Prosthecobacter debontii: one gene and its partner. The main gene of each other region encodes a partner of the protein of the gene in region 2 in a complex. Links are inferred from orthologs where the notes say so. Each region holds a gene or a part of one and is shown on either strand. Other genes may lie near its edges.

What was found. The genes of interacting proteins can lie anywhere in the genome.
Region 1: the proteins of mnmG (region 2) and mnmE are in contact, whole or in part, in a solved structure (PDB 9HIP), measured with the Escherichia coli proteins. The link is inferred for Prosthecobacter debontii from one-to-one orthologs.

Annotation. Positions count from the first base shown.
Region 1 is NZ_FUYE01000016.1:113,788-116,834, forward strand. What follows is about bases 246-3,047. They hold mnmE (tRNA uridine-5-carboxymethylaminomethyl(34) synthesis GTPase MnmE), read left to right. Parts: upstream 246-874; coding sequence 875-2,221; downstream 2,222-3,047. Other genes in these bases: B5D61_RS19930 (hypothetical protein), read left to right, coding at 246-758; B5D61_RS19940 (hypothetical protein), read right to left, coding at 2,245-2,700; B5D61_RS19945 (peroxiredoxin), read right to left, coding at 2,882-3,047. In the rest of the region: B5D61_RS19925 (hypothetical protein), read left to right, coding at 1-3; more of B5D61_RS19930, read left to right, coding at 150-245. UniProt on the Escherichia coli protein: Exhibits a very high intrinsic GTPase hydrolysis rate. Involved in the addition of a carboxymethylaminomethyl (cmnm) group at the wobble position (U34) of certain tRNAs, forming tRNA-cmnm(5)s(2)U34.
Region 2 is NZ_FUYE01000007.1:302,855-306,197, forward strand. The notes cover bases 307-3,220. They hold mnmG (tRNA uridine-5-carboxymethylaminomethyl(34) synthesis enzyme MnmG), read right to left. Parts: upstream 2,738-3,220; coding sequence 875-2,737; downstream 307-874. Other genes in these bases: B5D61_RS12755 (DUF3592 domain-containing protein), read left to right, coding at 307-418; B5D61_RS12760 (hypothetical protein), read right to left, coding at 470-841; B5D61_RS12770 (hypothetical protein), read right to left, coding at 3,138-3,220. Also shown: more of B5D61_RS12755, read left to right, coding at 1-306; more of B5D61_RS12770, read right to left, coding at 3,221-3,343. UniProt on the Escherichia coli protein: NAD-binding protein involved in the addition of a carboxymethylaminomethyl (cmnm) group at the wobble position (U34) of certain tRNAs, forming tRNA-cmnm(5)s(2)U34.

The DNA.
Region 1 (3,047 bases), on a different replicon or contig from region 2:
TAGCCTCTCCCTGCGCGTCATTTTACTTCTGTGGCTTGCCCTTCAAAAGCTCTTGAAGCCACAACGTCCCGTTTCTCCATTTGACCTTCTCTAAGGCGCGGTCTAAAAACCCCGAACATTCCGCATCCATGCGGGTCTAAGCTGATTCTATGCATTCTGCCCATCCTCTGTTTCGTCTTTCTTTGGCTCTTAGCTTCCTGGCATTGGCTGGGTCTTCCTGGGCTACCCAACTCCCTCTTGATCATCCTTGTGCAGGTTTGGTGAAGAAGTATCTCGAAAGTGTGGTTTCGCAGGACTGGAAGACTGCCGCAGCGATGCTTCTGCCGAGCTCACTGGAGCGGAAGCAGAAAGAGACCATTGCCATCATCAAGACGGCTCCGACCATGACGGAAGAAGCCCAGATGCTTGAGCGCTTCGGCGTGAAAGAAATTCGTGAGCTTGAAACCCTCAGCCCCCAGGAGTTCTACATCACAGACCGCACTGCTTGGCATAAGCGCATCAATGCCGCTCCTGAAGTGACCAAGAAGAAGCAGGACACGCTTAAAATTGATGTGCTGGGTCTGGTGGAAGAAAAGGACAAAGGTTATGTCCATGCGACTGTCCGCACTTCTCAGGAAACCCTCACCGACCGGATCGAAGAACTCTTCCTCATCTCCTTTGTCAAAGAGGGGGATAAGTGGCTGATCTGGCCTGAAATGAAAGACCGTCCGATCATCACCCCGCTTGATGGTGCGAAGAAGGACGAGGACAAGAAATAACATTGTGTTTTGACGAGGCCTTGTAGGCTTCATATCTGCGGCTGACTGTCCGATGGAGTTTTTCCGTCACCGACAAGTCAGCCGTTTGCTTTTAATCTCACGCACTTTTTTCTTCGATGCTCCAGGACACGATTGCTGCTATCTCGACGGCTTTGGGTGAGGCTGCCATTAGCGTCATTCGCATCACTGGAGGAGGGGCTTTCCCCCTGGCAGAAAAGGTTTTTCGCGGGTCGCGATCCTTGCACGAGCTTCAACGACGGCAGGCCCATTTGGTGACAGCTGTCGATGCCTCCGGGGACACGTTAGACCAGGGCTTGCTCCTGCTGTTTTCCGCCCCCGCAAGTTACACGGGAGAAGATGTCGTCGAGTTTCACGGTCACGGAGGGCTCTTAGTCACGCAGAAACTCTTGGAAGCTGTTTTGACGGCTGGAGCACGACCTGCCGAGCCGGGTGAGTTTACCCAGCGGGCGTTTCTGAACGGCAAAATGGATCTTACCCAGGCGGAAGCTGTCATGGACTTGATCCATGCTCAAAGCACGCTGGCACTGAAAGCCGCTCATGAGCAACTCGGCGGTGCCATCGGGCGCGAAGCTACGGTCTTGAGGGAAGAACTCATCCCCGTCTTAGCTCATGTCGAGGCATACATTGATTTTCCTGAAGAGGATATCTCTCCCGACACGGGCGCGGCTTTAGTGGCCAAAATGGATCATGTGCTGGAGCGCACTCACCGACTACTGGCCACCAGTGAGCAAGGTAGGATCCTGCGTCACGGAGCCCGCACAGTCATTTGCGGTGAGCCGAATGTCGGTAAATCGAGCTTACTGAATCTTTTGTTAGGTTTTGAGCGTGCCATTGTCAGCTCGATCGCCGGCACGACGCGAGATACCATTGAGGAGATCATCCAGGTTCACGGCATCCCTTTGCGGCTGGTCGATACGGCGGGTCTCCGCTCCAGCACGGATGATATCGAGCGCATTGGCATCGAGCGCACACAGCGCGAGCTTGAGCGTGCAGATCTTGTGCTTGAGGTGGTGGATGGCAGCCTGCCTCCTGCTCAGGCAAAACGTGTTACACTCCCTCCTGGTGCAGAGGGACGTCATCTCTTGATTCTCAATAAAGCAGATCAAGGTCTTGCTCCTGGCTGGCAGGAGGGGATCTCTTTATCATGCCGTGAGACAACGGGCGTCGATGCCCTTCGTGATGCCATCCGCGCGGTCGTTATGCGCGCAGGCACGATGCAGGCGGACCACCCTGTCGCCATCAATGCGCGTCATAAAGCTTGCTTTGAGCGCATTGCAGACCGGGTCATGGCGGCGCGTGTGGCCTTGATCGATGGGGCAGGTCCAGAATATGTAGCGCTGGATCTGCGTGAGGCTCTGCAAGCGCTTGGAGAGGTAACTGGCGGTGTCGATATCGAGCAGATTCTGGATGTGATCTTTTCCTCGTTCTGCATCGGGAAATAACGGCACCACCACCCTATCTGGCTTTAGCGGCGAGATTCGAAAGCATCGTAATAGCCTCGTTCAAAGCTGCGCCGAAAGCGTGGATCATAACTTCCCACATGGGCACCGGCATCCGCTTGCCTTCCGGCCACACGATCTCTCAAGCCATATTCATACCCCTGGTTGTAAGAGGGATCGTTGCTCGGAGCTTGTGTGGAAGGCGAGTCGTCGGGATACGCTGGAGTCGGTCGGTTTTGACCATATCCCGGGGCGGCACTGGAGTTGGACTGATAGCCTTGGGTGTAGCCATCCTGATACGCTTGGGCTTGAGCCGAGTTGTAACCATAAGGATTGGACGAACCGCGTCTTAGGCCGCTGCGGCCGTCATCGGCTCCGTCCTTCCATCCGCGAGTGTAGGCCTGCTGAGATTGATTTCGGTCATACTCCCGCATGTCAGAGCGGTATTCCTCCCGTCCTGATGGATAGGGAGGCGGTGCCATTGGCGGACCGAAGGGAGAAATGGGATTCCCGTAAGGATCGACGCATTGAGTAAGCGCCAGGGGTAGGCAGCAAAGAATCAGAAGACGCATGGAACTGGTTTTAGCTCAAACGGTGCTGAATGGCGAAGCGTTTAAACGATTTCTTGGGGGTAAATGAGATCTTCTCGTGTTGGCCGGGAACTCACAGAACCTCCATGATTTGCGCTAAGTGTGCCTCTGGCTTTACTTTCGGGAAAATGGCTTTGATCAGGCCATCAGGTGAAATCACGAATGTGGTGCGTTCGGTGCCCATGTATTTTTTGCCATACATGTTTTTCTCCACCCAAACACCGTAGGCGTTCACGATC
Region 2 (3,343 bases):
TGCCATCTGTGGAACCATGGTTTGGTTTGGCTGGACTGGATTTTCTAAGTCTAAAGCCAGTGAAAATTGGCCGACGGCTCCGGGAGTCATTTCGAGTTCCCGAGTCGTTGAACACACCAAGAGAAGTTCTGGGACGACCAACAAGAAGTTCGAGGCCAAGATCCATTACCGTTATGAGGTGAACGGTCAAAGTTATCAAAGCGACCAGGTCACCTTCATGGACGGCCGCTTTAATACGCGTAGCAGTGCAGAGTCTCTGGCGAATCAATTTCCCACAGGCTTGGAGGTGAAGGTATTCTATAATCCCGAGGCACCTGCGGAGGCCGTTTTGAAAAGAGATATCAGCCTCTTGACTCTGGGACTGATGATTGGCGGCGTGCTGTTTTTCTTCATCATGCTGAAGGTGTTCGTGATTTGAAGCTGAAGAGCAGGGCCCTGATCGAACGGGAGAAGTGAACTCTAAGAGAAGTCACTCTTTCAGGGTCGCATTCGGGAACACAAAAACGAGAGTATTGGCGGTTCGCCCGCGAGCCTCGGTCATCGAGGCTTTCATGGCCCGCATACTTTGCCTCACGGTCTCTTCTTTCTCCGGTTTCAACGGAATCCGAATGTAAGCCGTTGTGGAGGTCTGGTCTGCTACGACTTGAACCGTCCGGCGCATGCAGCCAGAGTTGATCAGGCTACGACGCACAAATTCCGCTTCGTGAAGATCAATGATGCTGATGACAAGAGCGGTCTCAATCTTTCGGTCACTCAGATTGGTGCATGAACTGAGGGTGAAGAGAGGGATGCCGAAGGCGATGAAGGAAAGGGTGATGCGAGGAAAGGCGAATGAGGTCATCCGCTCACATGCGCAAACCGAAGATCAAAAGGATCATCCTTTTCTCAGCATCACCGCCAACAGAGCAATGTCCGCTGGCGTCACGCCTTGGATTCGAGTTGCTTGGCCGAGGGTTGTTGGACGGATTTGGGAGAGGCGCATGTGAGCCTCTTTTTTCAGGCCATAGACCTTGGCATAGTCGAAGCTGGCGGGGATTTCCTTTTCCTCCATACGAGCGGTTTTCTCGACCATGACTTCCTGGCGTTGGACGTAGCCCTCATACTTGAGGTCGTTTTCGAGAAGCTGCCAGATCTCGCTGCTGAACTTCTCGCGCAGTTCCTGGGGCAGGGAAGTGTGGTCGTTTTCGGTGCGGCGAATCCACTTTTCCAGGCGCATGCTCTCATGAGTGGTGGCTTGGGCAAAGCGGTGAGCCTCCGCAAGATCGGCAATTTTTTGCTCGGTGTGTTGGCGGCGGAAGTCGTCAATCAGACCCAGTTCGGCGGCCTTGGGAGTGAGGCGCAGGTCACAATTATCCTGGCGGAGTAGCAGACGATACTCGGCACGGGAAGTGAAAAGGCGGTAGGGTTCGGTGGTTCCTTTGGTCACAAGGTCGTCCACGAGCACCCCGAGATAGGCCTCGCTCCGGCTCAAAATGAGAGGGGATTTGCCCTGGATTTTGAGGGCGGCGTTGGCCCCGGCGAGCAGTCCCTGACCTGCAGCTTCCTCATAACCGGAGGTGCCATTGATCTGTCCGGCGAAATAAAGACCCGCAACTCGCTTGGTTTCGAGCGTGGGATAGAGCTGAGTCGGCGGGCAATAATCGTACTCCACAGCATAGCCCGGGCGGATGATTTCGGCCTTTTCCAGACCTACGATGGAGCGGATGAAGTCGAGCTGGACCTCATAGGGCAGGGAAGTGGAGACCCCGTTGATGTAGAATTCCCGGGTGTGACGGCCCTCAGGTTCGAGGAAAATCTGGTGCCTGTCCTTCTCCGCAAAGCGCACCACCTTGTCTTCAATGGATGGACAATAGCGTGGTCCGACCCCCTCAATGCGTCCGCAATACATGGGGGATTTGTCCAAATTACCCCGGATAATGTCGTGCGTTTGAGTATTGGTGTAGGTGATCCAGCAGGGAATTTGTTCCACGTGGAACATTTCTGGACGCCAGTGATTGAGGGTAAAGAGATCCTGATCCTCTTCAGCCACCCCAGAGAGGTAGCTAAAACGGGGCGGGGGAGTGTCGCCTGGCTGGGGGTCGCACCTGGAAAAATCGATACTCCGACCGTTGATCCGGCAAGGGGTGCCGGTCTTGAAACGCTTCACCTCGAAGCCCAAATGACGGAGGCTATCCGACAGGGTGGAGATGCTATCTCCCATGCGTCCACCGGCCTGATTTTGCAGTCCGACATGCAAGAGTCCCCGCATAAAGGTGCCTGCGGAGATGACCACGGCGGAGGTGCGATAGACCATTCCTAGGCTGGTTCGCACTCCGACGACGGCGTCATTTTCGACCAAAAGCTCAGCCGCATTGCCTTGGTGGAGGTCCAGATTGGGCTGGTTTTCCAGCAGCCATTTCATGCGAAACTGGTAGGCCTTCTTGTCGCATTGAGCTCGGGGACCCAGCACCGAGGGACCCTTTTTGGCGTTGAGCATGCGGAATTGAATGCCAGTTGCGTCGGTGTTTTGAGCCATCACACCCCCCAGGGCATCGATCTCGCGGACCACATGACCTTTGGCCAAACCTCCGATGGCAGGGTTGCAGGACATCTGGGAAATCGTGTCCAGGTTCTGGGTGAGGATCGCTGTCTGGCACCCTAACCGAGCCGCCGCCATGGCTGCCTCGACACCGGCGTGGCCGGCTCCGCAGACGATGACATCGTAGTGTTTGGGGTAGGTGTAGAGGCTGGTGGACATGGGGAAACCACCATAGCATAGCCGTCAAAATGTTCCATGTGGAACAAAATGGAAGGTTACTACCGGTAGAAGAAGGCCAAAACCGACACTGAAACGACCTATTCAGTGCAGCAAGCGATCAAAAGCATGGGGAGGGAAATCACCCCTTGTCTGAGCGTCTCGGGCTTTGTGAGGGCTTTGAAGATCCAAAACGTGGCTAAGATGAGCAAAGCGGGGACCTGCAAAACAGATCAAGGCTGTGGTCACTCGAAGAGCTGGCCAAATGAATGGGCAGTTCCAATCCGGTTTCCTAAAAGACAGAGACCGAACCACAGCAGAGGATGAAGCAAGCCTAGGCCAACCGACATCATCATCGCTCGCTCCGCTGATTAATTGGGATCGGAGTTGTGCATCTTTTGGCCTAAAGGATACTTCCCGAAATGCTGCGGGTGGATAAGAAAGTGCTCACAGCCTGAGCGTTTTCAGCGGGCATCTCCAGCTCGGGGACGAGCATAGTGGAGTTGATGATGCGGGGCGAGCCTGGCTCGGGGACGCTCAAAATATCTGCTCCATGCAAGACTCCCAGGGCAGGAAAAGGGCGGGGGAGGAGAGCGGATTCGGAGCTGT